Regions from separate parts of the Clostridium kluyveri DSM 555 genome, predicted to be linked through region 2. Evidence: predicted binding sites of a transcription regulator. Region 2 holds the regulator's gene; the other holds the start of a gene.
What was found. Region 2 encodes HrcA, which represses chaperone genes, less so after heat shock. Its sites were predicted from a motif close to TGTTAGCACTCNNNNNNNNNGAGTGCTAACA; they were not measured.

Region 1 (15,679 bases), 470 kb from region 2:
TAGGGCAAGCTATATCTAATTACATCGGTTTTGAAAAATTAGGTTTTGAATTAAGAGCTATATTTGATATAAATCCAAAGCTCATAGGTATCAGTATTAGAGATATTGAAATAAGGGATATAGATTATTTGGGTGATTACCTAAGAGAAAATGTTATAGATATAGGTATAATATGTGTTCCTAGTAATAATGGTCAAAAGGTTTGTAATATTTTGGTTAAAAATGGAGTAAAAGGTATATGGAATTTTGCTCCGGTGGATCTTATTGTACCAGAGGATGTAAAAGTAGAAAATGTTCATTTAAGTGACAGTTTATTGACCTTGAGTTGTCTCCTGAATGATATAGAATGATCCTTAAAGTTATATATTTTTATCGTAAATGCTAAAATGAAATATTAAATAAAATTTATTTAATATTTTATATTAATTTATATTGAAATATATAAGGTTAAGGTATATAATAATAAATGAAGTGAAAACTTCAATTATTTTTAAGTGTATTTGTGATATTATTAACAATACTTTGTTAATGTTACTTTTAAAAGGTTTAGGAGGGAGGAGTAATATGGAATTTAAAAATATCATTCTTGAAAAGGATGGAAATGTGGCTTCAATAACGTTGAATAGACCTAAGGCATTAAATGCATTAAATGCAGCAACTTTAAAAGAGATAGATGCCGCAATAAACGACATTGCTGAAGATGATAACGTATATGCTGTGATAATTACTGGGTCAGGTAAAGCTTTTGTAGCAGGAGCAGATATAGCTGAGATGAAAGATCTTACTGCAGTTGAGGGAAGAAAGTTTTCAGTTCTTGGCAATAAAATATTTAGAAAATTAGAAAATTTAGAAAAACCAGTTATAGCAGCTATAAATGGATTTGCACTGGGTGGTGGCTGTGAATTGTCATTGTCTTGCGATATAAGAATAGCTTCATCAAAGGCTAAGTTTGGTCAACCAGAGGTTGGTCTTGGAATTACTCCAGGGTTTGGAGGTACTCAAAGACTTGCAAGAGCAATAGGCGTTGGTATGGCTAAGGAACTTATATATACCGGAAAAGTAATTAATGCTGAAGAGGCATTAAGAATAGGTTTGGTAAATAAAGTAGTTGAGCCAGATAAATTATTGGAAGAAGCTAAAGCTTTAGTAGATGCTATTATTGTTAATGCACCTATAGCTGTTAGAATGTGTAAGGCTGCTATAAATCAAGGACTTCAGTGTGATATAGATACAGGTGTAGCTTATGAAGCAGAAGTATTTGGGGAATGTTTTGCTACAGAAGATAGAGTAGAAGGAATGACAGCATTTGTAGAAAAAAGAGACAAGGCTTTTAAAAATAAGTAATTTAATATTATTATAAATCAGATAAATAACTTAATTTAAGATTATAAATTAATAACTCACGTTTAAATTGTGATCTTTATTTTGATTAAAGGTTTACAAATAAAGGTTTACAAGAAATAATAAATAAAAGATATGTGCTATATTTAGTATGAAAACTATTTAGGAGGTAAAATAAATGGATTTTACATTAACAAACGAGCAAAAATTTGTAGAACAAATGGTAAGTGAATTTACTGAAAATGAAGTTAAACCTATAGCTGCTGAAATAGATGAAACAGAAAGGTTTCCTCTTGAGACAGTAGAAAAATTTGCTAAATACGGAATGATGGGTATGCCTTTTCCAGTTGAATACGGCGGCTCAGGTACAGATTATTTATCCTATATAATAGCAGTAGAAGGACTTGCAAAGAGTTGTACTTCATCATCAACTATATTGTCAGCACATACTTCACTTTGTGCAGCACCTATTTATGATTGGGGTACAGAAGAACAGAAACAAAAATACTTAGTTCCTCTTGCAAAGGGAGAAAAACTTGGAGCATTTGGTTTAACTGAACCTAATGCAGGTACTGATGCTGCTGGACAGCAGACAACAGCTGTTTTAGAAGGGGATCATTATGTATTAAATGGACAAAAAATATTTATTACAAATGGTGCATATGCAGATACTTTTGTAATATTTGCAATGACAGACAGAAGCAAGGGTACAAGAGGAATAACAGCATTTATAGTTGAAAAAGATTTCCCTGGTTTCTCCATAGGAAAATCTGAAGATAAGTTGGGAATTAGAGCTTCCTCAACTACAGAACTTATATTTGAGAATTGCATAGTTCCAAAAGAAAATATGTTAGGAAAAGAAGGAAAAGGATTTACTGTAGCAATGCATACTCTTGATGGAGGAAGAATTGGTATAGCAGCACAAGCGTTAGGTTTAGCAGAAGGCGCATTAGCTGAAGCACTTAATTATATGAAAGAAAGAAAACAATTTGGAAAAGCTCTTTACAAATTCCAGGGATTAGCATGGATGGTTGCAGAATTAGATACTAAAATAGAAGCTGTTAAACAACTTGTTTATAAAGCAGCAGTAAATAAACAAATGGGTCTTCCATATTCAGTGGAAGCTGCAAGAGCTAAATTAGCTGCGGCTACTGTAGCTATGGAAACAACTACTAAAGTTGTTCAAATCTTTGGTGGATATGGATTCACTAAGGATTATCCAGTAGAAAGAATGATGAGAGATGCTAAGATAACTGAAATATATGAAGGAACTTCACAAGTACAAAAGATGGTTATTTCAGCAAATTTATTTAAATAAATAGGAGGAGTTCATAATGAAAATAGTAGTTTGCTTAAAGCAAGTACCAGATACAACTGAAGTTAAAATAGATCCAAAAACAGGAACATTAATAAGAGAAGGCGTTCCATCAATAATAAACCCAGATGATAAAAATGCACTTGAAGAATCAATTGCTTTAAAAGAAAAAGTAGGGGGTACAGTTACAGTAGTAAGCATGGGGCCTCCACAGGCAGTGGATGCACTTAGAGAAGCTCTAGCTATGGGAGCTGATGAAGCAATATTAGTTTCAGACAGAGCTTTTGCAGGAGCAGATACTCAAGCTACTTCCTATGCATTAGCAGGAGCACTTAAAAATTTAGAATATGATTTAATATTTGCAGGAAGACAAGCTATAGATGGAGATACTGCACAGGTTGGACCTCAAATAGCAGAAAAATTAGGAATACCTCAGATAACATATGTAGAAAAAGTTGATGTAGATGGAGATACTTTAACAGTTCAAAGAGCTTGGGAAGATGGATATGAAGTAGCAAAAATTAAAACTCCATGCATGTTAACTGCTATAAAAGAGTTAAATCAACCAAGATATATGAACATGAAGAACATATTTGAAGTTTTCAAGAAAGAAGTTAAAATATGGAGTGCTGACGACTTAGATGTAGATAAAAATAAACTTGGTCTTAATGGTTCCTGCACAAAAGTTAAGAGATCACATACAAAAGAAGCAAAAGGAGCAGGAGAAATCGTTAATAAACCAATAAAAGAAGCAGTAGCATATTCAATTTCAAAATTAAGAGAAAAACATGTCATTTAATATATAGGAGGGGTTTAGAATGAACTTAGCAGAATACAAAGGCGTATGGGTATTTGCTGAACAAAGGGATGGAGAACTACAAAAAGTAGCACTTCAATTAGTTGGAAAAGGAAGAGAATTGGCAGACACTTTAGGAGTAGAATTAACTGCTGTATTACTTGGTAGTGAAGTAGATGATTTGGCAAAAGAATTAGTTGCATATGGAGCAGACAATGTTTTATACGCAGATAGTCCTCTTTTAAAACATTATACTACAGATGGATACACTAAAGTAATAGATGAACTTATAAAAGAAAGAAAACCAGAAATATTACTTATAGGAGCTACATTTATCGGAAGAGACTTAGGACCAAGAGTTGCAGGTAGAGTTTTTACAGGTCTTACAGCAGACTGTACAGGACTTGATATAGATGAGGCAACAAAAAATTTGATGATGACAAGACCTGCATTTGGTGGAAACTTAATGGCAACTATAGCTTGCGAAAAAACAAGACCTCAAATGTCAACAGTAAGACCAGGAGTTTTTAATGCGCTTCCAAGAGATGCTTCAAGAACTGGAAAAATAGAAAAAATAGCTGCAAATGTTGCAAAAGATGACATCAGAATTGAAGTGCTTGAAGTAGTTAAATCTGCTGGCGATACAATAGATATTTCAGAAGCAGATGTAATTGTATCAGGTGGAAGAGGACTTGGTGGTCCAGATGGATTCAAAGTTCTTAAAGAATTAGCAGATTTATTAGGTGGAACTATAGGTGGATCCCGTGCAACTATAGATGCTGGCTGGATAGATAAGAGCTATCAGGTTGGACAAACTGGTAAAACAGTAAGACCAGGTCTTTATATTGCATGCGGAATATCAGGTCAAATACAACATTTAGCTGGTATGCAGGATAGTGGATTTATCGTAGCTATCAATAAAGATGAAAACGCTCCAATGATGCAAGTAGCGGATCTTGCAATTGTAGGAGATTTATATAAGGTTGTTCCAGAATTTGTAGAACAAGTTAAAGCTTTAAATCTTTAATTGATTTTATAAATATTTATAATCTATAAATAGTATTTCTATGTGTTAGAAACCTCCCCTGCAGTATCAATATAGTATTGCAGTGGAGGAAACTATATGAATAAATGCTTTTATTTTAAGCATACTAATTTTAATTTATTACTAAAATTCAATCATATTAAATTTTTAAGGAGGAGTGACATATATGAGTATTAAAAGTGTAGCGGTTTTAGGTAGTGGAACTATGTCTCGTGGAATTGTGCAGGCTTTTGCAGAAGCAGGTATAGATGTAATTATCCGTGGAAGAACTGAAGGTAGTATTGGAAAAGGTCTAGCAGCAGTAAAGAAAGCTTATGATAAAAAAGTATCAAAGGGGAAAATTTCCCAGGAAGATGCTGATAAAATAGTTGGAAGAGTAAGTACAACAACTGAACTTGAAAAATTGGCTGATTGTGATCTTATAATAGAAGCAGCATCAGAGGATATGAATATAAAGAAAGACTATTTTGGAAAATTAGAAGAAATATGCAAGCCTGAAACAATTTTTGCTACTAATACTTCTTCATTATCTATAACTGAAGTAGCAACAGCTACAAAGAGACCAGATAAATTCATAGGAATGCATTTCTTTAATCCAGCAAATGTTATGAAATTAGTTGAAATCATAAGAGGTATGAATACTTCACAAGAAACTTTTGATATTATAAAAGAAGCTTCCATTAAAATAGGAAAAACTCCTGTAGAAGTTGCAGAAGCTCCAGGATTTGTTGTAAACAAGATATTAGTACCAATGATCAATGAAGCAGTAGGAATTTTGGCAGAAGGAATAGCTTCAGCAGAAGATATCGATACAGCTATGAAATTAGGCGCTAATCACCCAATGGGTCCTTTAGCATTAGGAGATCTTATTGGACTTGATGTAGTTCTTGCAGTTATGGATGTACTTTATAGTGAAACTGGAGATTCAAAATATAGAGCTCATACATTACTTAGAAAATATGTAAGAGCAGGATGGCTTGGAAGAAAATCAGGAAAAGGATTCTTCGCTTATTAAAATTATGTGATTTAGATAGATTTAAATGTATTTTAAGTAATATTTAAATTATAATAATTAAAAAGAATTTTGGGCTAATTAATGATTAGTCTAAAATCTTTTTTTAATTATATAGTTTTTTATAGTAGTGAAATTATTTTGGTAGTATGATATAATATAATAAAGGGCTTATGTTTGAAATTAGATTTAAGTCTTAAAGTTAAACGTTTTATAATAGTTATTAGTTTTTTCAGATGGGGTGAATGGAATGTATAAAATTGTAGACAAACAAGCTCTTGCACCTAAGATATATTCAATGGATATAGAGGCGCCAAGAGTAGCTAAGTCCTGTCTTCCAGGGCAATTCATTATAGTTATAATAGATGATAAGGGTGAAAGAGTACCTCTTACCATTTGTGACTATGATGCAGAAAAAGGAACAGTAAAGATAGTATTTCAAACAATGGGTGCATCAACACAAAAATTGGCGAAATATGAAAAAGGAGATTCTATTAGAGATTTCGTAGGGCCTTTGGGAATGCATTCAGAATTTCTGGACGAGGATTTAGAAGAACTTAAGAAAAAGAATATTATATTTGTAGCAGGAGGAGTAGGAACAGCTCCAGTTTATCCGCAGGTGAAATGGTTAAGTGAGCACGGAGTAAAAGCTGATGCTATAGTAGGTTGTAAATCTAAGGACCATTTACTTTTGGAAGAAGAAATGAAGGCTGTAACAGATAACCTATATATAGCTACTGATGACGGAAGCTATGGATATAAAGGATTTGTTTCAGACAAACTTAAGGAACTTCTAGATGATAAAAAAGGTAAAAAATATGATTGTGTAGTTGCTATAGGGCCAATGATTATGATGAAGTTTTTATGCAAACTCACAAAAGAATATGATTTAAAAACTATAGTAAGCTTAAATCCAATAATGGTAGATGGAACTGGTATGTGCGGAGCTTGTAGGGTTACAGTAGGTGGAGAAGTTAAGTTTGGATGTGTAGACGGACCGGAATTTGACGGACATTTGGTTGATTTTGATGAAGCTATGAGAAGACAAGCTATGTATAAGACCGAAGAAGGAAAGAAAATTCTCCAAGCAGAAGAAGGAGACACCCATCATGCTAAGGGATGTAATTGCGGAGGTGACAAATAATGGCTGTAGATAGAATGAAAAGAGTACCAATAACAGAACAGGATCCAAAAGTTAGGGCAACTAATTTTGATGAAGTATGTCTTGGATATACTGAAGAAGAAGCAGTACAAGAAGCATCAAGATGTTTAAATTGTAAAAAACCAGGATGTGTTTCAAAATGTCCTGTTTCAATAAGCATACCACAGTTTATTGAACAAATTAAAAATAAAGATTTTGAAGCAGCAGCTAAAGTTATAGCAAAATCCAGTGCGCTTCCTGCAGTCTGTGGAAGAGTATGTCCACAGGAAAGTCAATGTGAATCAAAATGTGTACTTGGAATAAAAGGAGAAGCTATTGCAATAGGAAAACTTGAGAGATTTGTAGCTGACTGGTCAAGAGAAAATGATATAGACCTTTCAGATAAAGAAGCACCAAAGGGTAAAAAAGTAGCGGTTATAGGAAGTGGCCCTTCAGGACTTACCTGTGCAGGGGATTTGGCAAAACTTGGATACGATGTTACTATATTTGAAGCACTTCATGAAGCAGGCGGAGTTTTGGTTTATGGAATTCCAGAATTTAGACTTCCAAAAGATACTGTAGTAAAGCATGAAGTAGAAAACGTAAAAAAATTAGGTGTTAAGATAGAAACAAATGTAATAATAGGAAGAACTATTACTATAGACGAACTTGTAAAAAATGAAAAATTTGATGCTGTATTCATAGGCTCCGGTGCAGGACTTCCAATGTTTATGAATATACCAGGAGAAAATTTAAATGGTGTATTTTCAGCTAACGAGTTCTTGACTAGAAGTAATCTCATGAAGGCATTTAAAGATGATTATGCTACACCAATAAAAGTTGGTAAGAAAGTTGCAGTAATAGGCGGAGGAAACGTTGCTATGGATGCAGCTAGAACGGCATTGAGATTGGGAGCAGAATCATATATAGTATATAGAAGATCAGCAGAAGAAGTTCCAGCAAGGGCAGAAGAAGTTCACCATGCTAAAGAAGAAGGAGTACAATTCCATCTTTTAACTAACCCTATAGAAATATTAGGTGATGAAAAGGGTTGGGTTAAAGGTATGCGTTGTATAAAGATGGAACTTGGAGAACCAGATGCATCTGGAAGAAGAAGACCAGTTCCAATAAAGGGTTCAGAATTTGAATTAGAGGTAGATACAGTAATAATGTCCCTTGGAACATCACCAAATCCATTAATAGCATCTACAACAAAAGGACTTGAAATGAATAAACGTAAGTGTTTAATAGCAGAAGAAGAAACTGGACTAACTACAAGAGAAGGAGTATATGCAGGAGGAGACTCAGTAACTGGAGCTGCTACTGTTATACTTGCTATGGGAGCAGGTAAAAAAGCTGCAAAAGCTATAGATGAGTACTTAAGCAAGAAATAATCTATTTTCTAGAAAAGCTGTATTAGGTTAATGACCTAATACAGCTTTTTATATTGGCAGTGTAATGAAATAATATTGATTGCCTTTATCTTGTTCTGGATTATTATATAAAATTCATTTCAATTTAAGAATCATTTAATGAAATCATAAGATAGTTAGTGTATAATGATATTAAAAATTTGTAAGGAGTAATTATATGGATTTTAATTATATAGAAAATTTACAAAATGGAGTTATATTAAAAGATGTAAGAAATTTTGAGTTACCCCATATATTTGATTGTGGGCAATGCTTTAGATGGAATAGAGAGAAAAATGGGAATTACATAGGAACAGCTTTTGGAAAAGTTATAGAAGTAGAAAAAAAAGAAGATGATGTATTCATATATAATACCTGTGAAAAAGACTTTAAAGAAATATGGTGTGAGTATTTTGATCTATACCGGGATTATGGGGAAATAAAGCACATATTAGGTAAAGATCCTATTTTAAAAAAAGCTGTAGGGTTTGGAGGGGGTATTAGACTTTTAAAACAGGAACCTTTCGAATTAATTGTTTCTTTTATAATATCTGCTAACAACAGAATTCCCATGATAAAGAAAGCTATAGAGAATATAAGTAAAAGATGGGGTGAAACTTTAGAGTTTAAAGATAGGGTTTATTATGCCTTTCCTAAATTAGATAGACTGAAAGAAGCTACATTAGAGGAAATGGAAGCCTGTGGAACAGGTTTCAGAGCAAAATATATTGTAGATACCATATCGAAAATTTATAATAATGGAACAAAATCTGGAGAAAGTTATCATGAGGAGTATGATATTGATTGGATTAGGATGCAGGAAGATGAAGCCTGCCATAAAGAATTACAGAAGTTTATGGGCATAGGCCCTAAGGTAGCAGACTGTATTATGTTGTTTTCCATGCAAAAATATTCTGCATTTCCTGTAGATGTGTGGGTTAAAAGAGCTATGAATCATTTTTATCTGGCACCGGATGTATCTTTAAAAAAAATAAGAGATTTTGGAGTAGATAAATTTGGAAAATTATCAGGATTTGCCCAGCAGTATCTATTTTATTATGCTAGAGAAAATAATATAAAAATTTAGCTAGTAAAAATAACTTTTACAAATAAGTATTTTATATTGGGTTAAAATATACTAAAGTAAGTTTTTAATTCAGGATAATGAATTGAACATAGTCATATTAAAATATAAGATGGATCAGGGGATAAATTATATGTTAAAACATGTTGAAAAAAATTCAAAATATTATAAATTTTATTTTACACTGCTCATTGTATTTTCCATATTTATTATTTTAGCCTATACATATTATCATGAATATATATACTTGTTTACAGAACCTGCTAAACTAAAAAGTTTAGTAATGTCTTATGGCAAATATAGTGTATTGGCATTTATAAGTATTCAAATTTTGCAGGTGGTAGCTTTTTTTATACCAGGAGAGATTATTCAAATTGCAGGAGGATATATATATGGAGCATTTTGGGGGAGTTTAGTATCTATTATAGGCATAATCATAGGCAATATAATTGCCTATGGTATATCTAGGCGCTGTGGAAGACCCTTTGTAAATAGAATAATATCCAATAAAAATTTAACGTTTTTTCAGAAAATATTAGATTTAGGCAGTATAAATACCATAGTATTTATACTATATTTAATTCCTGGAATACCCAAAGATATTTTGGCCTATATATGTGGTATATCTAAAATTAGATTTAAAAATTTTATAATTTGCTCACTATTAGGAAGATTACCGGCAATAGTATTATCTGCTTATTTTGGAGCAGAAATATATTCTGGTAATAAAATAATAATTGTGAGTATAGTTGTGATAGCTGTATTCTTATTTATTGTAGGAATTTTTAAGGGAGAAAAAATATTAATGAAATTTTTAAAAAATAAAGCATCTCAAAGTAATGAACAACTTTAGTATTCTAATCTATGTTCTCTTCCAGTAGAATATTATCATTATTTCAATTTTTATATATGGTTATTTCCCAAGTTAAATTATATCAATTTTGTATATATGTAATTACAATTGGAAAATACTAATAATATATAACGCATGTGAAATTATTAGTAATAAGGTGAAATAAGGATATAATCAAAGTATAACCTATATTTTTTGCCATAAATAGTTGAATAAGTGCAAAATTTAAATTTGAAAATATAAATGCTATTCATTATTATAATAATTGTATTAGCACTCATAATTAATGAGTGCTAACAATAAAGCTAAAAATAATTTAAAATAAATTCAAAGTATTTTTAAGGAGGGGTTTAGATGAAAATTAGACCACTTGGAGACAGAGTTGTAATTAAAAAAATTGAGGCAGAGGAAACTACAAAAAGTGGTATCGTTTTGCCGGGAAGTGCTAAGGAGAAACCGCAAGAAGCAGAAATTGTGGCAGTAGGACCTGGTGGAGTGATAGATGGAAAAGAAATTAAAATGGAAGTTAAAGTAGGGGATAGGGTATTGTTCTCTAAATATGCTGGAAATGAAGTAAAAATAGATGGAGTGGAATACACTATTCTAAGACAGGATGACATACTTGCTATAATTGAGTAGTAAATTAAAGTATGATATTAAAAACAAATAACTATTTATATAACGGAAGTTGTAAGGAGGGTTTTTTATGGCAAAAAGTATTTTATTCAGTGAAGATGCTAGAAAAAAAATGCAAGAAGGCGTGGACAAATTAGCTAATACAGTAAAAGTTACTCTTGGACCTAAGGGAAGAAATGTAGTACTCGATAAGAAATTTGGTTCTCCACTTATAACAAATGATGGAGTTACAATAGCAAAGGAAATAGAACTTGAGGAACCTTATGAAAATATGGGAGCGCAGCTTGTAAAGGAAGTTGCTACAAAAACTAATGATGTAGCAGGAGATGGAACAACTACAGCTACATTACTTGCCCAGGCTATAATAAGAGAAGGATTAAAAAATGTTACAGCTGGAGCAAATCCTATGCTTATAAGACAGGGTATAAAAATAGCAGTAGATAAGGCTGTGGAAGAAATAAAGAAGGTTTCAAGGACTGTAAATGGTAAAGAAGATATAGCAAGGATTGCGGCTATATCAGCTTCTGATGAAGAAATAGGTAAATTAATAGCTGATGCTATGGAAAAAGTGGGCAATGAAGGAGTTATAACTGTTGAAGAGTCAAAGACCATGGGGACAGAATTAGATGTAGTTGAAGGTATGGAATTTGACAGAGGTTATTTAAGTGCATATATGGTAACTGATACGGAAAAGATGGAAGCTGTATTAGATGATCCTTATATTTTAATCACAGATAAAAAAATATCCACTATTCAGGATATACTTCCATTGCTGGAGAAGATGGTACAACAGGGTAAAAAATTACTTATAATAGCTGAAGATGTTGAAGGAGAAGCACTTACAACTTTAGTTGTTAATAAATTAAGGGGAACATTTACTTGCGTGGCAGTAAAGGCACCAGGTTTTGGTGATAGAAGAAAGGAAATGCTCCAGGACATAGCAATACTTACTGATGGTAAGGTAATATCGGAAGAACTAGGAAGAGACTTAAAGGAAGTTTCATTAGAGGATCTTGGAAGAGCAGAATCAGTAAAAATTGATAAAGAAAACACTACCATAGTAAATGGAAGAGGGGATAAAAAATCTATACAAGATAGAGTATCCCAGATTAAAGCACAGATAGAAGAAACTACTTCCGAATTCGATAAGGAAAAGTTACAGGAAAGACTTGCAAAACTTTCAGGTGGAGTAGCTGTAATAAAAGTTGGAGCAGCAACAGAAACTGAATTGAAAGAAAAGAAAATGAGAATAGAAGATGCCCTTGCAGCTACAAAGGCTGGTGTTGAAGAGGGTATGGGACCAGGAGGAGGAACTGCATATGTAAATGCAATCCCAGAGGTTTCAAAACTTACTTCAGATGTGGCTGACGTAAAAGTTGGTATAGATATAATAACAAAGGCATTAGAAGAACCAGTTAGACAGATAGCAGCTAACGCAGGAGTGGAAGGTTCCGTAATAATTGAAAAAGTTAAAAACAGTGAACCAGGCGTAGGATATGATGTGTTAACTGATAAGTATGTAAATATGATAGACAATGGAATTGTTGATCCTACTAAAGTAACAAGATCTGCACTTCAAAATGCAGCATCTGTAGCAGCTACATTCTTAACTACAGAGGCAGCAGTGGTAGATATACCAGACAAGAATAATGCTGCAGGATTGCCAGGAGCACCAGGAATGGGCGGAATGGACGGAATGTATTAAAAATATGTATAACTTAAAACAAATATTGACCCGATATCTATTTAGATATCGGGTTAGTTTTTTGTTTTAAGAATATTATAAATTCACGTTGACAAAAACTAAAAAATTGAATAAAATAGTGTAAATAGTTAATAAGATAGAGAGAAATATATTAAAATTCGTAAAAAATTAAATAAGTTCTTTATTCAATTCATATATCCTGAATATGGTAGGGAAATGTCTGCAGGAAACCATAAATTTCTGAATGTTATTGGAATTATTATGGTAAAGTCATATTAATTTTCTTTAAGTGAATTTAATATGTTTTTTTTATTACGTTATATTTTAAGAATATTTTATAAAATAATTTAGAATTGGAGTGATTTTAAGTGGCAAAGATTTTAAAAGAAGCATATACTTTTGACGATGTGCTTTTAGTACCAAATAAATCTGAAGTTTTACCTGGAGAAGTTCTATTAAATACTAACTTAACTAAAGATATAAAATTAAATATACCTCTTATCAGTGCTAGTATGGACACGGTTACGGATTCAAAAATGGCTATTGCTATGGCAAGAGAAGGCGGCCTTGGAATAATACATAAAAATATGTCTATAGAACACCAGGCCATGGAAGTGGACAAAGTAAAAAGGCAGGAAAATGGTGTAATTACAGATCCATTTTATCTTTCACCGGATAATAGTATAAATGACGCATTAGCACTTATGAGCAAATATAGAATATCGGGTATTCCAATTACCGTAAATTATAAATTGGTAGGTATAATTACAAACAGAGATATAATCTTTGAAACAGATTATGATAGAAAGATATCAGAAGTTATGACCTGTAAAAATCTTATAACAGCTCCGGAAAACACTACTATTGAAGAAGCAAAGGAAATACTGAAGACTCATAAAATAGAAAAACTTCCACTAGTAGATGGCAACAATAATTTAAGAGGGCTTATAACTATAAAGGATATAGAAAAAGTAAAAAAATTTCCTAATGGAGCAAAGGATGTAAAAGGAAGACTTTTATGCGGTGCTGCGGTAGGAGTAACTAAGGATATGCTGGACAGAGTAAATGCTTTAGTTAAAGTGGGGGTAGATGTAATAACCGTAGATACATCCCATGGGCATTCACAGGGAGTATTGGATGCAGTTAAAATCATAAAAGAAAAATATCCTGATATACAAATCATTGCAGGAAATGTTGCAACTGCAGAAGCTACTAAAGATCTAATTAAAGCGGGTGCAGATGCAGTTAAAGTAGGAATAGGACCTGGTTCTATATGTACTACGAGAATAATATCAGGAGTAGGAGTACCACAGCTTACTGCAGTAATGGATTGTGTAGAAGAAGCTGATAAATATGGCGTTCCAATTATTGCAGATGGAGGAATAAAATATTCAGGAGATATAGTAAAAGCATTGGCAGCAGGAGCAAAGGTAGTTATGATGGGATCTATGTTTGCAGGTTGTGAGGAAGCTCCTGGTGAGACGGAAATATATAAAGGAAGAAGTTATAAAGTGTATAGAGGAATGGGATCCCTGGCTGCCATGGCTTGTGGAAGTAAAGATAGGTATTTTCAGGAGGGAAATAAAAAACTGGTTCCAGAAGGTGTTGAAGGAAGGGTACCTTATAAAGGACCTTTAGCAGATACTATATTTCAGCTTTTAGGAGGAATACGTTCAGGTATGGGATTATTAGGGGCACCTACTTTAAAGGACTTATATGAAAAAGCTACTTTTGTAGTTCAATCTTCCGCAGGCCTTAGAGAAAGCCATCCTCATGATATATCTATGACTAGGGAAGCTCCTAATTATAGTATTGCACAGTGATAATATTGTATAATTAAATAAAGAACTATCTGTTAGTATTTATGACTTTTAATAGTTTATAATATAGGAATAAACTATAATTGATCTTCACAAAATATAAGGATGGATCTAAATAAAAGCAGTTAAGTAAATTTTACATTGGGAGGACACTAATGGAAAGAGAATTAGTTATTGTAGTTGATTTTGGAGGGCAATATAATCAACTTATAGCAAGAAGAGTGAGAGAAAATAATGTATACTGTGAAATAGTCCCTTATACCTATTCTGTAGATAAAATAAAAGAAAAAAACCCCAGAGGAATAATATTTACAGGAGGACCTAATAGTGTATATGATGATAATGCTCCTAAAATAAGTGAAGATATATTTGAAATAGGTGTACCGGTTTTAGGTATATGTTATGGTCATCAACTTATATGTACTACACTAGGGGGGAAAGTTGAAAGTGCACAAGTAAGGGAATATGGAAAAACAGATGTGGTTCTCAATAATAGCAGTGGTTTATTTTCTGGTATAGATAAAAATGAGAGTTGTTGGATGAGTCATACGGATTTTGTATCATATCCTCCAGAAGGATTTAAAATAATAGGAAAATCAGGAGAAAGCCCTGTAGCTGCTGTAGAGAATATTGATAAAAAAATATATGGAGTTCAGTTTCATCCAGAAGTTGAACATACCCCTTTTGGTAAAAAGATGCTTTCTAATTTTTTATTTGATATATGTAATTTAAAAGGAGATTGGTCTATGTCTTCTTTTGTGGATGAAAAGATAAAATCAATAAAAGAAGAAGTTGGAGATAAAAAGGTAATATGTGCCATGTCCGGTGGAGTAGATTCTTCAGTGGCAGCAATGATTGTACATAAGGCTGTAGGAAAGCAGCTTACCTGTATATTTGTAGATCATGGTCTTTTAAGAAAAGATGAAGGAGATCAGGTTGAAGATATATTTAAAAAACAGTTTAATATGAATTTTATAAGAGTAAATGCAGAGAAAAGATTCTTACAAAAGTTAAAAGATATATCCGATCCTGAAAAGAAGAGAAAAATAATAGGAGAAGAATTTATAAGAGTATTTGAAGAAGAGGCTAAAAAGTTAGGAGAAATAGCTTTTCTGGTCCAAGGAACCATATATCCTGATGTGGTAGAAAGTGGGCTTGGAACATCTGCTACTATAAAAAGTCATCATAATGTAGGCGGATTACCTGAAGATATGGATTTTAAACTTATAGAGCCTCTAAGGGAACTATTTAAAGATGAGGTTAGGGCAGTAGGTGAAGAACTTGGTATACCTCATAAATTGGTGTGGAGACAACCATTTCCGGGACCGGGACTTGCTATAAGAGTTTTAGGAAATATTACAGAGGAAAAGCTTCAAATAACTAGAGATGCAGATGCAATATTTAGAGAAGAAATAGCAAAGGCTAATTTAGATGAAACTATATGGCAGTATTTTGCCTGTCTTCCCAACATACGCTCTGTAGGAGTAATGGGGGATGAGAGAACTTATTGCTATACTAT
Region 2 (15,679 bases):
TCCAGGACAAACTTTAGAAATATGGAGAGATTGCCTGGAAAATGTAGTTGAAATTTCACCGGAGCACATATCCTGTTATAGTCTTATTGTGGAAGAAGGGACACCTTTCTATAATCTATATGGGGAAAACAAATTAAATCTTCCCCCGGAAAAAGAAGAGAGGGCAATGTATGATTTTACATTGGAATTTCTCTTGAAAAAATGTTACAAGCAATATGAAATATCTAATTTTTGCAAAAAGGGTAATATGTGCAGGCATAATCTGGTATACTGGGATTTAAAACAGTATGTAGGTTGTGGTGCAGGTGCACATTCATATGCAGGGGGATATAGGTATAGAAACACAGAAAATATAGAACAATATATTTTGGAAGGTACTAGGGGAAATTTTTTAAAATTGGATAGGCATAAAAATTCTATTTATAATGATATGGAAGAGTTTATGTTTATGGGGCTTAGAAAAGTAAATGGGATTTCTATAAGTGACTTTAATAATAGATTTAGTAAAAATATTTATTCAGTATATGGAAATATAATAACTAAATATATAAATAATAAAATGTTAATATTAAGAGATGGTAGACTATACTTAAGCAGAAGAGGAATAGAGGTATCTAACAGTATAATGTGTGAATTTATATTTAACTAATACCAAGTGCATTAGATATCTTGAGAAAACATGAGAAAAAATCATGAATTTAGTTTTAAACCTGGTAAACTAAACTATTTACTTAAATAATATAATTTATATGATGTTGACAAAAAAAATCATGAGTGATATTTTTTAATCATGGTAATTAGCACTCAATGCTAGCGAGTGCTAATAAAGAGGTGATATTATGGAAATAGATGAGAGAAAGATAAGAATACTTCAGGCCATAGTGAATGATTATATAAATACGGCAGAGCCTGTAGGATCTAGAACCATAGCTAAAAAATATAATTTAGGTGTGAGTTCAGCTACTATACGAAATGAAATGTCTGATCTAGAAGAGATGGGATATTTGGAACAGCTTCACAGCTCTTCTGGAAGAATACCTTCCAATAAGGGCTATAGATTATATGTGGATGAACTAATGCAAATACCAAATTTAACTCCTGAAGAACTTTATATAATAAAAAGTCAGATAATAGATGCCACTTTATTTGAAGTTGATAAAATAATAAAGCAAGCTATTAATCTTTTGTCAGAATTGACAAAACTTACTTCCATAGTAAAGGCACCCTCCATTAAAAAAGGATATATAAAGCATATACAGCTGATAAATATTGAATCCAGTAAAAATATATTATTAGTGATTATAGTTGATAGTGGGATTATAAAAAACAATTTAATAAAGGTAGGCAAGGCCATCACAGATGATGTGCTTGCTAAACTTAGCAATATATTAAATGCCAGACTGAAAAATCTAACTGCAGAGCAGATAAACTTAAAAGTTATAAATGATTTAAGGATAGATTTAAAGGGTTATGAAGGTATATTTAATAATATAATATCTGCTTTATATGAAAGTTTAAACAGTGTAGATAATTCTCAAATATATATGCAGGGTACTACTAATATATTTAATTATCCAGAATATAAGGATATAGAAAAAGCAAAAGGATTTTTGTCTATGCTGGATAATAAAGATAAGGTAAGTGGATTATTAAATAGTGCTTCAAATATTTCAGTAAAGATAGGTGAAGAGAATTATATAGAGGGTGCAGAAAATTGTAGTGTTATATGTTCAGTTTATAGTCTCAATGGAAGACCTATAGGGGAAATTGGTGTAATAGGACCTACAAGGATGCCTTATTCAAAAGTTATATCAATATTAGAAAATGTAGTGAAGGAAATGAATTATATATTAAGTCATACTTATTCAGAGGAAAAGTAATTAATCTTTTGATTTCCAATAGGGTTTTAAACTGCCTAGCATAGTGGTGTAAACTAGTTGTTTAAGTGGTGATAAAATATTAGATTGGAGGAAATTTCTAAAATGTTAAGGGAAGAAGATAAAAATACATCGGATTTTCATGGTAATGTAGAGCAAGAGAAGGAAAATACGGACTTTAAGGGTAATGAGAATCTGGAAAATGATATGGATTTAGAAACAGAAATAGATGAAGAAGAGGATGAAGTGGAAAATGTAGAAGAGGATGAAGTTTCAGAGATAAATTTAGAAGAAGAATTGAAAAGTGAAAATATCAAATTGAAGTCTGAAAATGAAAAAATTCATAATGAATTTAAAACTCTGCAGGATAGACTATCAAGAACTGCGGCAGAATACGATAATTTCAGAAAAAGAACAGCTAAAGAGAAGGAAGCTATCTATTCTGATGCCTGCAAGGATATATTAAAGGAAATATTACCTGTTCTAGATAATCTTGAAAGAGCAGTGGAAGTAGAAGGGAATATAGATGACTTAAAAAAGGGTGTAGAAATGACAATCAAGCAATTTAAGACTGCATTCGAAAAATTAAATGTAGAGGAAATTTCTACAGAAGGTGAGTTTGATCCTAATATTCATAATGCAGTTATGCATATAGAAGATGATAAATATGATAAAAATTCTATTGTAGAGGTGTTTCAAAAAGGATATAAAAGGGAAGATAAAGTAATAAGGTATAGTATGGTTAAAGTGGCTAATTAAGTTTTCAATAGTATAAAGCTAAATTATATAAATAGGTATACAAGATAAATCTCAACTGAGTTAAATTTAGGAGGTAAATTAACATGTCAAAAGTAATAGGTATTGATTTAGGAACAACAAATTCTTGCGTTGCAGTTATGGAAGGTGGAGACCCGGTAGTAATAGCAAACTCAGAAGGTGCAAGAACAACTCCCTCTGTAGTATCTTTTCAGGCAAATGGAGAGAGATTAGTAGGGCAGGTTGCTAAAAGACAATCAATAACAAATCCTGATAAAACAATAATTTCAATAAAGAGGGAAATGGGAACAAATCATAAGGTTAATATAGATGGAAAACAATATACACCACAGGAGATATCTGCAATGGTGCTTCAGAAAATAAAAGCAGATGCAGAAGCTTATTTGGGGGAAACTGTCACACAGGCAGTTATAACAGTACCTGCATATTTTAATGACAGTCAGAGACAGGCAACTAAAGATGCAGGAAAAATCGCAGGACTTGAAGTACTTAGAATAATAAATGAACCTACAGCTGCAGCTCTTGCCTATGGAATGGATAAAATGGATACCAACCAGAAAATATTTGTATATGATTTAGGAGGAGGTACCTTTGATGTATCCATACTGGAGCTTGGAGACGGTGTATTTGAAGTTAAAGCCACAAATGGAGATACCCATTTGGGAGGAGATGATTTTGATAAAAAGATAATAGACTATATAGCAGATACTTTTAAAGCTGATAATGGAATAGATTTAAAAAATGATAAGATGGCACTTCAGAGATTAAAGGAAGCTGCAGAAAAAGCTAAAATTGAATTATCATCTTCAACTCAGACTAACATAAATTTACCATTTATTACAGCAGATGCTACAGGACCAAAGCATATAGATATGAGTTTAACAAGAGCAAAATTCAATGAACTTACACAGGATCTGGTTGACAGAACAATAGAGCCTATGAAAAAAGCATTAAATGATGCAGGACTTACAATAAATGATATAAATAAAGTTATATTGGTAGGTGGATCTACAAGAATACCGGCTGTTCAAGAAGCGGTTAAAAGTTTTACAGGTAAAGAACCATCTAAAGGGGTTAACCCTGATGAGTGTGTAGCTATGGGAGCAGCTATCCAGGCAGGAGTTTTAACTGGAGATGTAAAAGATGTATTGCTTCTTGATGTAACTCCACTTACTCTTGGAATTGAAACTTTAGGAGGAGTTGCTACTCCTTTAATTGAGAGAAATACTACAATACCTACTAAGAAGAGTCAAGTATTTTCAACTGCAGCAGATGGCCAGACTTCTGTGGAAATCCATGTAGTTCAAGGAGAAAGACAAATGGCTGCAGATAATAAGACTCTTGGAAGATTTACTCTGTCAGGTATAGCTCCAGCTCCAAGAGGAGTGCCACAAATTGAAGTTACTTTTGATATAGATGCAAATGGTATAGTGAATGTATCCGCTAAAGATAAGGGAACTGGCAAGGAAGCTAATATTACAATTACAGCATCTACAAACTTAAGTGATGATGAAATAGATAAGGCTGTAAAGGAAGCTGAAAAGTTTGAAGAGCAAGATAAGAAGAGAAAAGAATCCATAGAGATAAAGAATAATGCAGATCAGGTGGTATATCAGACAGAAAAGACTTTGAAAGATTTAGGAGATAAAGTTTCAAGTGAAGATAAAAAGGCTATAGAAGAAAAAGTTGAAGCTGTTAAGAAAGTAAAAGATGGAGATGATCTTGAAGCAATTAAAAAAGCCACAGAAGATTTAACACAGACTTTCTATGGAATTTCGTCAAAAATATATAGTCAGAATGCTGAGCCAGGGGCAGATGGAGGAGCAAACTCAGGAGCAAACCCAGGCGGAACAACAGGAAATACAGATACTAAAGATGACAATGTAGTTGACGCGGAGTATAAAGTAGATGATGATAAATAATATTTTCTCTTCACGATTATATAATAGATGTGTATAATAATAATAGTTAAGGGATGAGTTTTTAGCTCTTCCCTTAATTTAAGTAGAAATTGTAATTTATACTTTTGTTTTAGGTGGTGAAAAACACAAAAATGGCAAAAAAAGATTATTATGAAATTTTGGGACTGGATAAAGGAGCCAGTGATCAGGATATAAAAAAGGCTTTTAGAAAATTAGCATTAAAATACCACCCAGATAGAAATCCAAATGATAAGAAAGCAGAAGAGAAATTTAAAGAGATAAATGAGGCATATCAAGTACTTACAGATCCACAGAAAAAAGCTCAATATGATCAGTTTGGTACCACTGATTTTAATGGTGGAGGATTTCAAGGCGGTTTTGGAGGATTTGATTTTTCAGATCTGGGGGGATTTGGAGATATATTTGACTCCTTTTTTGGAGGCGGATTTTCTTCTGGAAGAAGAAAAAATGGACCAGAGAGAGGTTCTGATCTTGAATATACATTGAGTTTGACCTTTGAAGAGGCAGTTTTTGGTGTAGAAAAAGAGATATCTGTGACTAGAAATGAAAGATGTGAAACTTGTAATGGCACAGGGGCAAAGAAAGGAAGTCATCCTCATACCTGTGATAAATGCAATGGCACAGGACAGGTTAGACATCAAAGAAGTACTCCACTTGGAAATTTTGTTACCATGACTACTTGTGATAAATGTGGTGGCAGGGGTACTATAATAAAAAATCCATGTGAAGAATGTAGGGGTAAGGGCATAGTAAGAAAGCATAGAAAGATAAAAGTAAAAGTTCCTGCAGGAGTGGATACTGGTAATATAATACCTATAAGAGGACAAGGAGAACATGGTAAAAATGGAGGCCCTTCAGGAGATCTCTATATAAACTTAAGGGTTTCTCCCCACAGTAAGTTTAAAAGAAAGGGATTTGATATTTATCTAGATGCACATATCAGCTTTGGAAAAGCGGCACTTGGAACCAGTTTAAAGGTTCCATCCATAGATGGAGATGTTAAATATGAGATTCCACCTGGAACACAGCCGGGAACTGTGTTTAGATTAAAAGGAAAAGGTGTCCCTAAAGTTGACGGAAGAGGTAGGGGAGATCAATACGTTAATGTAATTGTAGATATACCTAAAAATTTAAATGAAAAACAAAAAGAAGCCCTCATGATGTTTATGGAAGCTAGTGGAGAAATTCAACCAAGAGATGTAGAAAAAAAATCATTTATCGATAAAATTTTCAAAAATGATTCCAAATAGAATTTTCAAAATTATAATAAGTAAATATACTGACAGTTTTCATATTATAACTGTCAGTATATTTGCTTATGTAGGAGGAAGCATATGAGTAAAGAATGGATAGAGGTCTCCATAATTGTAAGCAGTGAAGCAGTAGAGGCTGTTTCAGGAATATTGTATAATACGGAAGTTGAAGGTATATCTATAGAAGATACAAAAGATATAGAATTTAAGAAAAAACATCCTGGAGACTGGGATTATTTTGATGAAAGTCTATTGAAAGTTGAAGAGGGAGCAGTAATTAAAGCATACTATAGAGAAAGTGAAAGCTTTTATGGTTATTTAAAATACATAAGGCATAATATAAATAATTTAGAAAATTTGGGCATAGATAAAGGAAAAGGTCTGGTTGTAGTAAATAAAGTAAATGAAGAAGATTGGGAAAATGGGTGGAAAAAGTACTATAAGCCCTATAGGGCTGGAGAGAAAATAGTGATAAAACCGCTTTGGGAAGAATATGAAAATAAAAAACAGGATATAGTAGTAGAAATTGATCCAGGTATGGCTTTTGGCACTGGAACTCATGAAACTACAAAAATGTGTATAAAGGCATTGGAGAAATATGTTAGGCCAGAGTCAAATGTATTTGATATAGGCACGGGCTCTGGAATATTAGCTATAGCTGCTTCAAAGCTTGGGGCAAAAGAAGTTACCGCTGTGGATTTGGATCCTGTGGCTGTAGAGTCCGCCTTGAAAAATATAAGTTATAATAACATAAAAAATATAAAGGTATTCCATGGGAATCTTATGGAAGGAGTCCATGGAAAGGCAGATATTTTGGTTATAAATATAATTGCAGATGTGATTCTATCTCTAACAGAAGAAGTTAAAAAATTTTTAGTTTCAGAAGGAATTTTTATATCTTCCGGTATAATAATAGATAGAAAAGAAGAAGTAGTTGAAAATTTGCAAAATAATGGGTTTTGCATAAGAGAAATAAATGAAGATGGAGAATGGGTGTGTATAGTGTCAACTATCAAGTGATTTTTAGGGATAAAAAGGTGATTTAAAATGAATAAATTTTTTGTGCCCCAGGAGGATATAAATTTTAATACGGCACATATTAAAGGGGATGACTTAAAACACATACATAAGGTACTTAGACTGAAAATAGGAGATAAAGTAAACATAAATAACTGTCATGGAAAAGAATTCTTAGGGGTAATAGATAGTATAGAAAGGGAAAAAGTTACAGTAAATATTGTGGAAGAACTTAAATTATATAATGAAAGTCCCCTTAAAGTATATTTATTTCAAGGATTACCCAAATCTAGCAAAATGGATTTGGTTGTACAAAAAGCCACTGAACTTGGAATTTGGGAGATAACTCCTATAATTACTAACAGAGTGGCAATAAAAGGTGATTTTAAAGAATTTAAAAGGGTAGACAGATGGAATAAAATTGCACTGGAAGCCTGTAAACAGTGTAAAAGAAGTATAATACCTGCCGTGAAGCCTCCCATTTATTTTGAAGAACTTTTAAAATATTTATCCAATATGGATTTAATTGTAGTTCCCTATGAAATGGAAAAGTCTATTGGAATAAAAAAAGTAATAGATTCTATAGAATATAGAGATTCTATAGGGGATATAGCTATTGTAATTGGTCCAGAGGGAGGATTTGAAGAAGAAGAAATAGAAGAACTTAAAAACATTAGTTCTAAAATAGTAACTCTTGGTCCTAGAATACTTAGAACAGAAACTGCAGGATTTGTCTGTACAGCACTTCTTATGTATGAATTAGGAGATTTAGGAGGTTTTTGTTAGGTGGAACCAGTTAATACAAATAGAGCAAATTTAACACTTTCAGGTAGTGAATTTTTTCGTCTGTATGGTAGAAAAAAAAGAGTGGCTATGGCCACTCTTGGATGTAGAGTAAACCAGTATGAAACTGAAGCTATGGCTGAAAAGTTTATTGAAAAAGAGTATGAACTTGTGAATTTTGAGGAGTATGCTGATGTGTATGTAATAAATACCTGTACAGTAACCAATATGGGGGATAAAAAGTCAAGACAGATGATACATCGTGCTAAAAGAAAGAATTCCAGTGCTGTAATTGCTGTGGTGGGATGTTATTCACAGATTGCACCAGATGAAGTGTCTAAGATAAATGGAGTAGATGTGGTTTTAGGAACTAAGAATAAGGGAGATATACTGCACTTTGTAAATAAGGCCTTTAAGGATGAAGAAAAGATAATAAAAGTCAGCCATGTATTAAAAAATAAAACATTTGAAGATTTAAATATAAGTGAATATCAAAATAGAACAAGAGCATTTTTAAAAATCCAAGATGGATGTAATAGGTTTTGTTCTTATTGTCTTATACCTTTTGCCAGAGGGCCTGTATGCAGTAAAGAACCTGATAAAATTATAAAAGAAGTAAAAAAACTTCAAGTTAATAATTTTAAAGAAATAATACTTTCGGGGATACATATTGCCTCTTATGGGGTAGACATAAGTGGGAGTTGGAATCTTATTAAAATATTGGAAGAGATAGATAAGATAAAAGGCATTGATAGAGTTAGAATAGGGTCCATAGATCCTAAATTCTTTACAGAAGATATTATAAATAGAATGGCAAGCTTAACAAAATTATGTCCTCATTTTCATCTTTCACTTCAAAGTGGATGTGACTCTACTTTAAATAGAATGAATAGAAAATATACTACCACGGAGTATGAGAAAATAGTGTATAAACTTCGAGATAGTATAAAAGATGTATCTATAACTACTGATATTATAGTTGGCTTTCCAGGAGAAACAGAAGAAGAATTTTACAAAACTTATGATTTTTTGAATAAAATAGAACTTTCCAAAATCCATGTATTTAAGTATAGCAGGAGAGAAGGTACTAAGGCTGCAGATATGAAAGAGCAAATAGACGGCAAGATAAAGGATGAAAGAAGCAGTAAAATTATAAAGTTAAATGAAAGACTAGAGAATAAGTTTATGAATAGATTTTTAGGTAATAACATGGATGTATTGTATGAACAGAAGGTTTCAGGAGATAAGATATATTATGAAGGATATACACCAAATTATATAAAAGTAATTGCAGAATCTGCAGAGGGTGAAAACTTAGAGGGTAAAGTTTTAAATACAAAGCTTGAAAGTGTAAAAGAAGGATATATTTTAGGAAGAATTAAAAGTTTCATGTGATTTTAGAAGGATATTCATTATAAAGTATTGAATTTATACAGTTAAAGGAGGTGAAATTTATGGAAGATTGTATTTTTTGTAAAATAATAAAAGGAGAAATACCTTCTGAAAAAGTATATGAAGATGACAAGGTGTTATGTTTTAAAGATATAGAGCCAGGTGCACCAGTACACGTACTTATAATACCTAAAAAGCATATAGATAGTATAAATGACATCACTGAGGAGGATACTAAACTTATTGCTTATATATACTTAATTGCAAAACAAATTGCAGTTAAATTAGGTATAGCAAATAAAGGATATAGAATTGTAACTAACTGTGGAAAAGAAGGAGGACAGACAGTATCACATGTTCATTTCCATATGTTAGGGGGTAGGACTTTAAAATGGCCTCCAGGCTAATATAGTACAATTATGTTTAATATAATCCGCCATGAAATTGTTGACAGTATCTAAAGATTTATTGTATAATGGCTATGTGCTATTTTACCCATGTTAACTGTATTTAATTTTTAAAATTAAATTGAGCTAGCGGAGGGAGGGATATAATATGTCAGAAATAAAAGTTGGAGAAAATGAAACTATAGAGAGTGCATTGAGAAGATTTAAGAGAAAATGTGCTAGAGCTGGTGTTCTTTCAGAAGTTAGGAAAAGAGAACATTATGAAAAACCAAGTGTAAAAAGAAAGAAAAAATCAGAAGCTGCAAGAAAGAGAAAGTTTAAGTAGAATTTTTTGAAAGAGGGTATTAAACAATATGTCCCTTAAACAAAAATGCCGGAAATATGATTTAAAATTAATAAATAAGTTTAAATTAGATACTATAAGTATGGTTAAATGGATTATTTCACTAAAGGAAAGACTACAATCTATACTTGAATTTAAAAAAGGCAAAAAATGGGATTTGATTCGTAAGACGAGATCTGAAATAGGGATTTTGTTGAATTACCTTCCTCAGCAGTTAAGTAAAGAAAAACTTTCCGAAATCTTTAGGAAAGCAGTTGACAAGATGGGTGCAGAAAGCATAAAAGACGAAAAATATTATGGCAATTGTTGTACTTAGAAACTATGACTATGATATAAGATGGTAGGCTTGGGAGTCAAATAGTAAAAAATATTTAAATAAATATAAGAAGCTGGGAGTTATCTCAGCTTTTTTTATTTATCCAAAAATTACATGATTAAGGAGAAGATAAATCAGTACTTCTTAAATGTAGTTTAACCTTTAAGGAATTTATTATATATATGTTTCATAAATTAGTAAAGGCCATGTGTTTAATATAGATAATTTTTTAGAGGTGATACTATGGGAGACAAAATATATAATACAAAACGAAATATTGCAGATAAATTGGATTTGCCAAGAGATATAATTTTAAATATGCCTCAGATTAAAGTTACAGGAAATAATGAAATAGTAATAGAAAATCATAGAGGCATTGTATTATTCGATGAAAATCAAATAAAAATTAATTCTGGTGTGGGCTTGATATCTATATATGGTAGTAAATTTGAAGTGCTTTTTATGGGGGGAAGTACTATAACTATAGGGGGGAGGTTTAATTCTATAGTTTATGAGGGAAATTAGTAAATTTAACATAGCACACTATAGAAAAGGAATTGTTTTAATTGAGATACAGTCGCTAATACCTGAAAAGTTTATTAACCTTATGTGGAAAAATAATATTTATATAAAAAATATAAAAAAGAAAAGTATTACCACTATGACTATGGAAATAAATTTAAAGGACTATTATAATATAAAAAATATAGCCCAAAAAACAGGAACTAAAATAAAAATAATTAAAAGAAGAGGGATCTTATTTTTAATAATCAAGCTTAAGAAGAGAATAACACTAGTAACGGGAATAATTTTATTTATAGGAATAATATATTATTTGTCTACATTCATATGGAGTATAGAAATTACTTCTGATAAGGGTCTTCCGCCTTATATAATAAGACAACAATTAAAAAATTATGGAATAAAACCGGGGATAAATAAAAGTAAGGTAAATATATATAAAATAGAAGAAGAACTTATGAAAAATAATGATAGTATAATGTGGATAAAAGTAAGGATAGAGGGTTCTAAGTTAGCTGTAAAAACTATAGAAAGAAAATCTCCTCCTAATATAGTTAAAGAAGATAGTCCTTGCAACTTAGTGGCCAATAAAGATGGTAAGGTATTAAGAATATATACTACACTGGGTACTCCAGTTGTTAAAATAGGAGATGATGTAAAAAAAGGACAGATACTTGTAAAAGGGGAACAGGGGCAGGAATCTGCCACCTATAGTGTTGCTGCAGGAGGCTATGTCATATGCAGAACCCTATACGAAGATACAGAAACAGTAAATATAAATAGTATAAAAAAACAAAGGACGGGCAAGAAAATACAAAATTATTATATTAGACTAGGAGGAAAAAAGCTATATTTTAAAAAAAATGATAACAAATTTAATAATTATGATAAAATAGAGGAAAGCAAATTTATGTTGACAAAAGAGACTTACTTTGAAGTTAAAGAAATCTCAGTAAAAGGGGACGTGCAAAAAATAGTAAAGGATACTGAAGATAAATTGTATAAGAAAATATGTTCTAATTTAGATAAATCTATAAATATTTTAGATAAAGTAGTTACTTATGAGCAAGGAGATTCCTGTAAAGTTAAAGTCCAGGTTATAGCAGAAGAAAATATAGCAGTTCAGGATAAGATTGAGAATATAGATAAGGAAAACTAACATCAAGATATAAAATAGAAAACAAAGGGTGATTTTCATTGAAAAAATTATCATTGAAAAGATTTTTTTTAAGTAAAAATATTAATAAAATAATTGTTTTTGTAGTAAGCTCTATGTTTATTTATTTTTTACTTGCCACTGGACTTACAGCAAAAAGATATAGTCTGAAGGTAGGGGACATTCCAAAGGTTGATATAAAGGCTCCGAGGGAAGTAAAAGATGAATTGTCCACAGATGCTAAACTGCAGCAGGCTATTGATTCTGTACCTATTCAATATAATAAAAATCCTGAAGTGAAGACGAATATATTAAATAATATAAATGGTTTTTTTACCAAAGCAAATCAATTGAAAGATTCACAGATAGAAGACAAGGATAAATTAGAAAAATTAAAAAGTGAATATAATATGAACATAACAGATGATACCTATAAAGCTGTAATAGCACTTGATAAAGATGATATGAAAAGACTTCAGGATTTCCTGCAGAAAACATTGGGTGATATATATGATGACAGCAATATAAGTGATAATACACAAAGTGATAATCAGGATGATATTAAAAAAGCCCAGGAAAACATATTATTAAAGGTAACCACTTCTGATTTATCCAAAGAGTTAAGAACCTTAGCCACTAATATAGCATATTCTCAAATTTCACCTAATTTTTTTTATGATAAAGAAAAAACTGAAGAATTAAGAAAAGAAGCTGAAAAAAAAGTTTCTCCTGTTATGATAAAAAAAGATCAGACCATAGTAAAAGAAGGGGAACCGGTAACAGAACATCAAATACAAATATTGAAAGATTTGGGTCTTTTAGATAATAGCCCTTATTTTCAGTGGCATATATATTTATCATTGGCGGTATTGGTAATACTGGTATTATTATTGCAGTGGATTTATATTTATAAGTATCATGAAAAAGTTTTTGGGGATGTAAAACTAATTATCATGATAAATATATTAAACTGTACAGCCATATTGTTATCTAGAATTGTGGGAATGATTTCTCCATTTTTGATGCCTATTACTTTTATACCTATGATAATGGCACTGTTAGTTAATCATAGAATATCTTTAACATTAAGTGTGTTAAACTGTGTTTTGATAAATGTGGCGTTAGGTTTCAATTTAGATATAACTATATTAGCTATTGTAAATTCAGTGGTAGGGGCCATTATACTTAAGAAAATGCAGCAGAGAAATGATATATTAATAGCTTCTTTATATGTATTTATTATAAATATTACACTTACTTTTTCCATAGGATTTTTGCTCAGCAGCAATGTGTTAGATGTAGTTCAAAAAAGTATATATACTGGAAGTGCAAGTATAGTTTCTGGGATTTTAGTTATAGGGTTTTTACCTTTATTTGAAAGTGCATTTGATATAGTAACCACTATAAAACTTCTAGAACTTTCAAATCCTAATGCACCGCTTTTAAAAAGATTGCTCATGGAGGCACCAGGAACTTATCATCACAGTATAATGGTAGGAAATTTGGCAGAAGTGGCTGCAGAAGAAGTAGGAGGTAATTCTCTCTTAGCCAGAGTGGCAGCTTATTATCATGATATAGGTAAAATAAAGAGACCCTATTTTTTCAGGGAAAATCAATTGGGAAAAGATAACCCACATGATAAGCTAACACCTAACCTTAGTACCCTAATAATAATATCCCATGTAAAAGACGGCTCTGAAATGGCCAAGGAGTACAAACTACCTAAAATAATAAGGGATATTATAGAAGAACATCATGGTACATCCATTGTAAAGTATTTTTATTTAACTATGAAGAATTCAAGTGAAAAAATTGAGAACGTAAATGAAGATGATTTTAAATATTCGGGACCTATTCCTAAAACAAAAGAATCAGGTATAATAATGTTAGCTGATGGGGTGGAAGCGGCAGTAAGATCTATAAATGAACCTGATGAGTTTAAAATTACACAGATGATAGATAACATATTTAAAGATAGGTTAAATGAGGGACAGCTTGATGACTGTGACCTTACTTTAAGGGATATAAGTAAAATAAAGAAAGCATTTTTAACAGTTTTAATTGGTATATACCACCATAGAATAGAATACCCGGAGGATAAGTTTTCTAAAAAACATGTGGAACAATTACAAAAATTTAATGTATTAAAGCAGGGAGGAAAAGAATGATTTTTCTAGATAACAGACAGGATAAAATAGAAGTGACAGATAAGCTTGAAAAGATTGTTACAAGTAGTATAGAATGTGCTTTAAAAGAAGAGAAAGTGAATTTTCCCTGTGAAATAAGTGTTGTATTTGTAGATAATGAGAATATAAAAGATATAAATAGAGAAAATAGAAATATAGATAGAGTAACTGATGTTTTATCCTTTCCTATGCTGGAGTATCCAGAGAGCAAAGTATTTAAAGAGGTTTACTTAAATTATAAATTTCCTGAATATGATATGAATGATGGAAATTTAGTACTTGGAGACATTGTTGTATCTCTTGAAAAATGCGAAGAACAAAGCAGGGAATTTGGACATTCGTTTTTTAGAGAAACTTGTTATTTAATAGTGCATTCAGTTCTCCATCTTTTAGGGTATGATCATACAGAGGATAGCGATAAAAAAATCATGAGGGAAAGAGAAGAATATATTCTTAAGAAAGCTAAATTGTAATTATGAACACTATGTAAATTTTAATTTGATAAAATGAGGAGTAGTCATGAAGGTAAAAAAGTTATTGGACAGTTTTAACTATGCTATTGAGGGAATAATATATTCTGTTAGAACCCAGAGAAATATGAGAATACACATGACAGTAGCTCTTTTAGTGTTGATTATATGCTTCTTTTATGACCTAAGCAAGGCAGAAATACTAGCTGTAATAATAACCATAAGCATGGTTATTATGGCTGAACTCTTTAATACCGCAGTAGAATTCGCAATAGATGCAACCACCAACTATTATCATCCACTGGCCAAAATATCAAAAAATGCAGCGGCAGGGGCGGTACTTATTACTGCAGTAAATGCTATAGCTGTGGGTTTTATAGTATTTGGAGATAAACTAGAGTATATGAATTTTATAGTTATAAAGAAAGTTAGAAGTACAAGTCCTTATACTATATTTATAATATTAACAGTTGTATGTATAGCTACTATAGGTATAAAAGCCATATTTGGAGAGGGTACTCCCCTTAAAGGAGGTATGCCAAGCGGACACAGTGCTCTAGCTTTTTCCATAGCTACTACCATTGCTTTAATAACGGGAGAGTTAGCAGTAGTTATTTTAAGCTATCTTTTAGCTTTTATAGTGGCACAGAGCAGGGTAGATTCGGAAGCACATTCTGTAATGGAGGTGATTTATGGAGGGATATTTGGAACCTTAGTAACAGCTTTTCTTTTTAGAATATTTGGATAGAAGAGTCTATTTAATCGGAAAGTCTATATTTTCAGGGGGAATGATATGGATTATAAAAAATTGATTTCTAAAGCTGTGGATGCGAAAAAACTTGCCTATGCTCCTTATTCCAAATTCAGAGTTGGAGCAGCTGTACTAACAGGAGATGGAAATATATATACAGGCTGCAATATAGAAAATGTCTCTTATGGAGCCACTAACTGTGCAGAGAGAACTGCCGTATTTAAGGCTGTCTCAGAAGGACATAGGGATTTAAGGGCTATTGCAATAGCAGGATCAAATAAAGAATATACTTATCCCTGTGGTATATGCAGACAGGTAATTTCAGAGTTTGCACGGGAAGATATGGAAATCATAATAGTAAAAAATGAAAATGAGTATATGGTAAAAAAGTTAGAAGAAATTTTACCCTATGCATTTATAAAAAAACATTTGGAAAATAGGGAGAAAGTTTATGATTAAATCAGGATTTATTACAATCATAGGAAG

Region 1: the regulator HrcA is predicted to act here: its motif matches at 10,268-10,298, upstream of groES (co-chaperone GroES).

The regions. Positions count from the first base shown of each region.
Region 1 covers NC_009706.1:432,605-448,283, forward strand. The annotation lists gene CKL_RS02240 (redox-sensing transcriptional repressor Rex) at 1-350, shown strand, start outside; gene CKL_RS02245 (short-chain-enoyl-CoA hydratase) at 565-1,344, shown strand; gene CKL_RS02250 (acyl-CoA dehydrogenase) at 1,520-2,659, shown strand; gene CKL_RS02255 (electron transfer flavoprotein subunit beta/FixA family protein) at 2,676-3,455, shown strand; gene CKL_RS02260 (electron transfer flavoprotein subunit alpha/FixB family protein) at 3,475-4,479, shown strand; gene CKL_RS02265 (3-hydroxybutyryl-CoA dehydrogenase) at 4,703-5,512, shown strand; gene CKL_RS02270 (sulfide/dihydroorotate dehydrogenase-like FAD/NAD-binding protein) at 5,760-6,653, shown strand; gene gltA (NADPH-dependent glutamate synthase) at 6,653-8,044, shown strand; gene CKL_RS02280 (DNA-3-methyladenine glycosylase family protein) at 8,241-9,149, shown strand; gene CKL_RS02285 (TVP38/TMEM64 family protein) at 9,280-9,999, shown strand; gene groES (co-chaperone GroES) at 10,354-10,638, shown strand; gene groL (chaperonin GroEL) at 10,706-12,340, shown strand; gene guaB (IMP dehydrogenase) at 12,709-14,163, shown strand; gene guaA (glutamine-hydrolyzing GMP synthase) at 14,316-15,679, shown strand, end outside.
Region 2 covers NC_009706.1:900,872-916,550, forward strand. The annotation lists gene hemW (radical SAM family heme chaperone HemW) at 1-649, shown strand, start outside; gene hrcA (heat-inducible transcriptional repressor HrcA) at 840-1,880, shown strand; gene grpE (nucleotide exchange factor GrpE) at 1,983-2,636, shown strand; gene dnaK (molecular chaperone DnaK) at 2,720-4,576, shown strand; gene dnaJ (molecular chaperone DnaJ) at 4,708-5,847, shown strand; gene prmA (50S ribosomal protein L11 methyltransferase) at 5,932-6,870, shown strand; gene CKL_RS04440 (16S rRNA (uracil(1498)-N(3))-methyltransferase) at 6,898-7,653, shown strand; gene mtaB (tRNA (N(6)-L-threonylcarbamoyladenosine(37)-C(2))-methylthiotransferase MtaB) at 7,741-9,045, shown strand; gene CKL_RS04450 (histidine triad nucleotide-binding protein) at 9,105-9,449, shown strand; gene rpsU (30S ribosomal protein S21) at 9,598-9,774, shown strand; gene CKL_RS04460 (GatB/YqeY domain-containing protein) at 9,803-10,108, shown strand; gene yqfC (sporulation protein YqfC) at 10,352-10,633, shown strand; gene yqfD (sporulation protein YqfD) at 10,620-11,789, shown strand; gene CKL_RS04475 (HD family phosphohydrolase) at 11,828-13,954, shown strand; gene ybeY (rRNA maturation RNase YbeY) at 13,951-14,445, shown strand; gene CKL_RS04485 (diacylglycerol kinase) at 14,492-15,190, shown strand; gene CKL_RS04490 (cytidine deaminase) at 15,236-15,652, shown strand; gene era (GTPase Era) at 15,645-15,679, shown strand, end outside.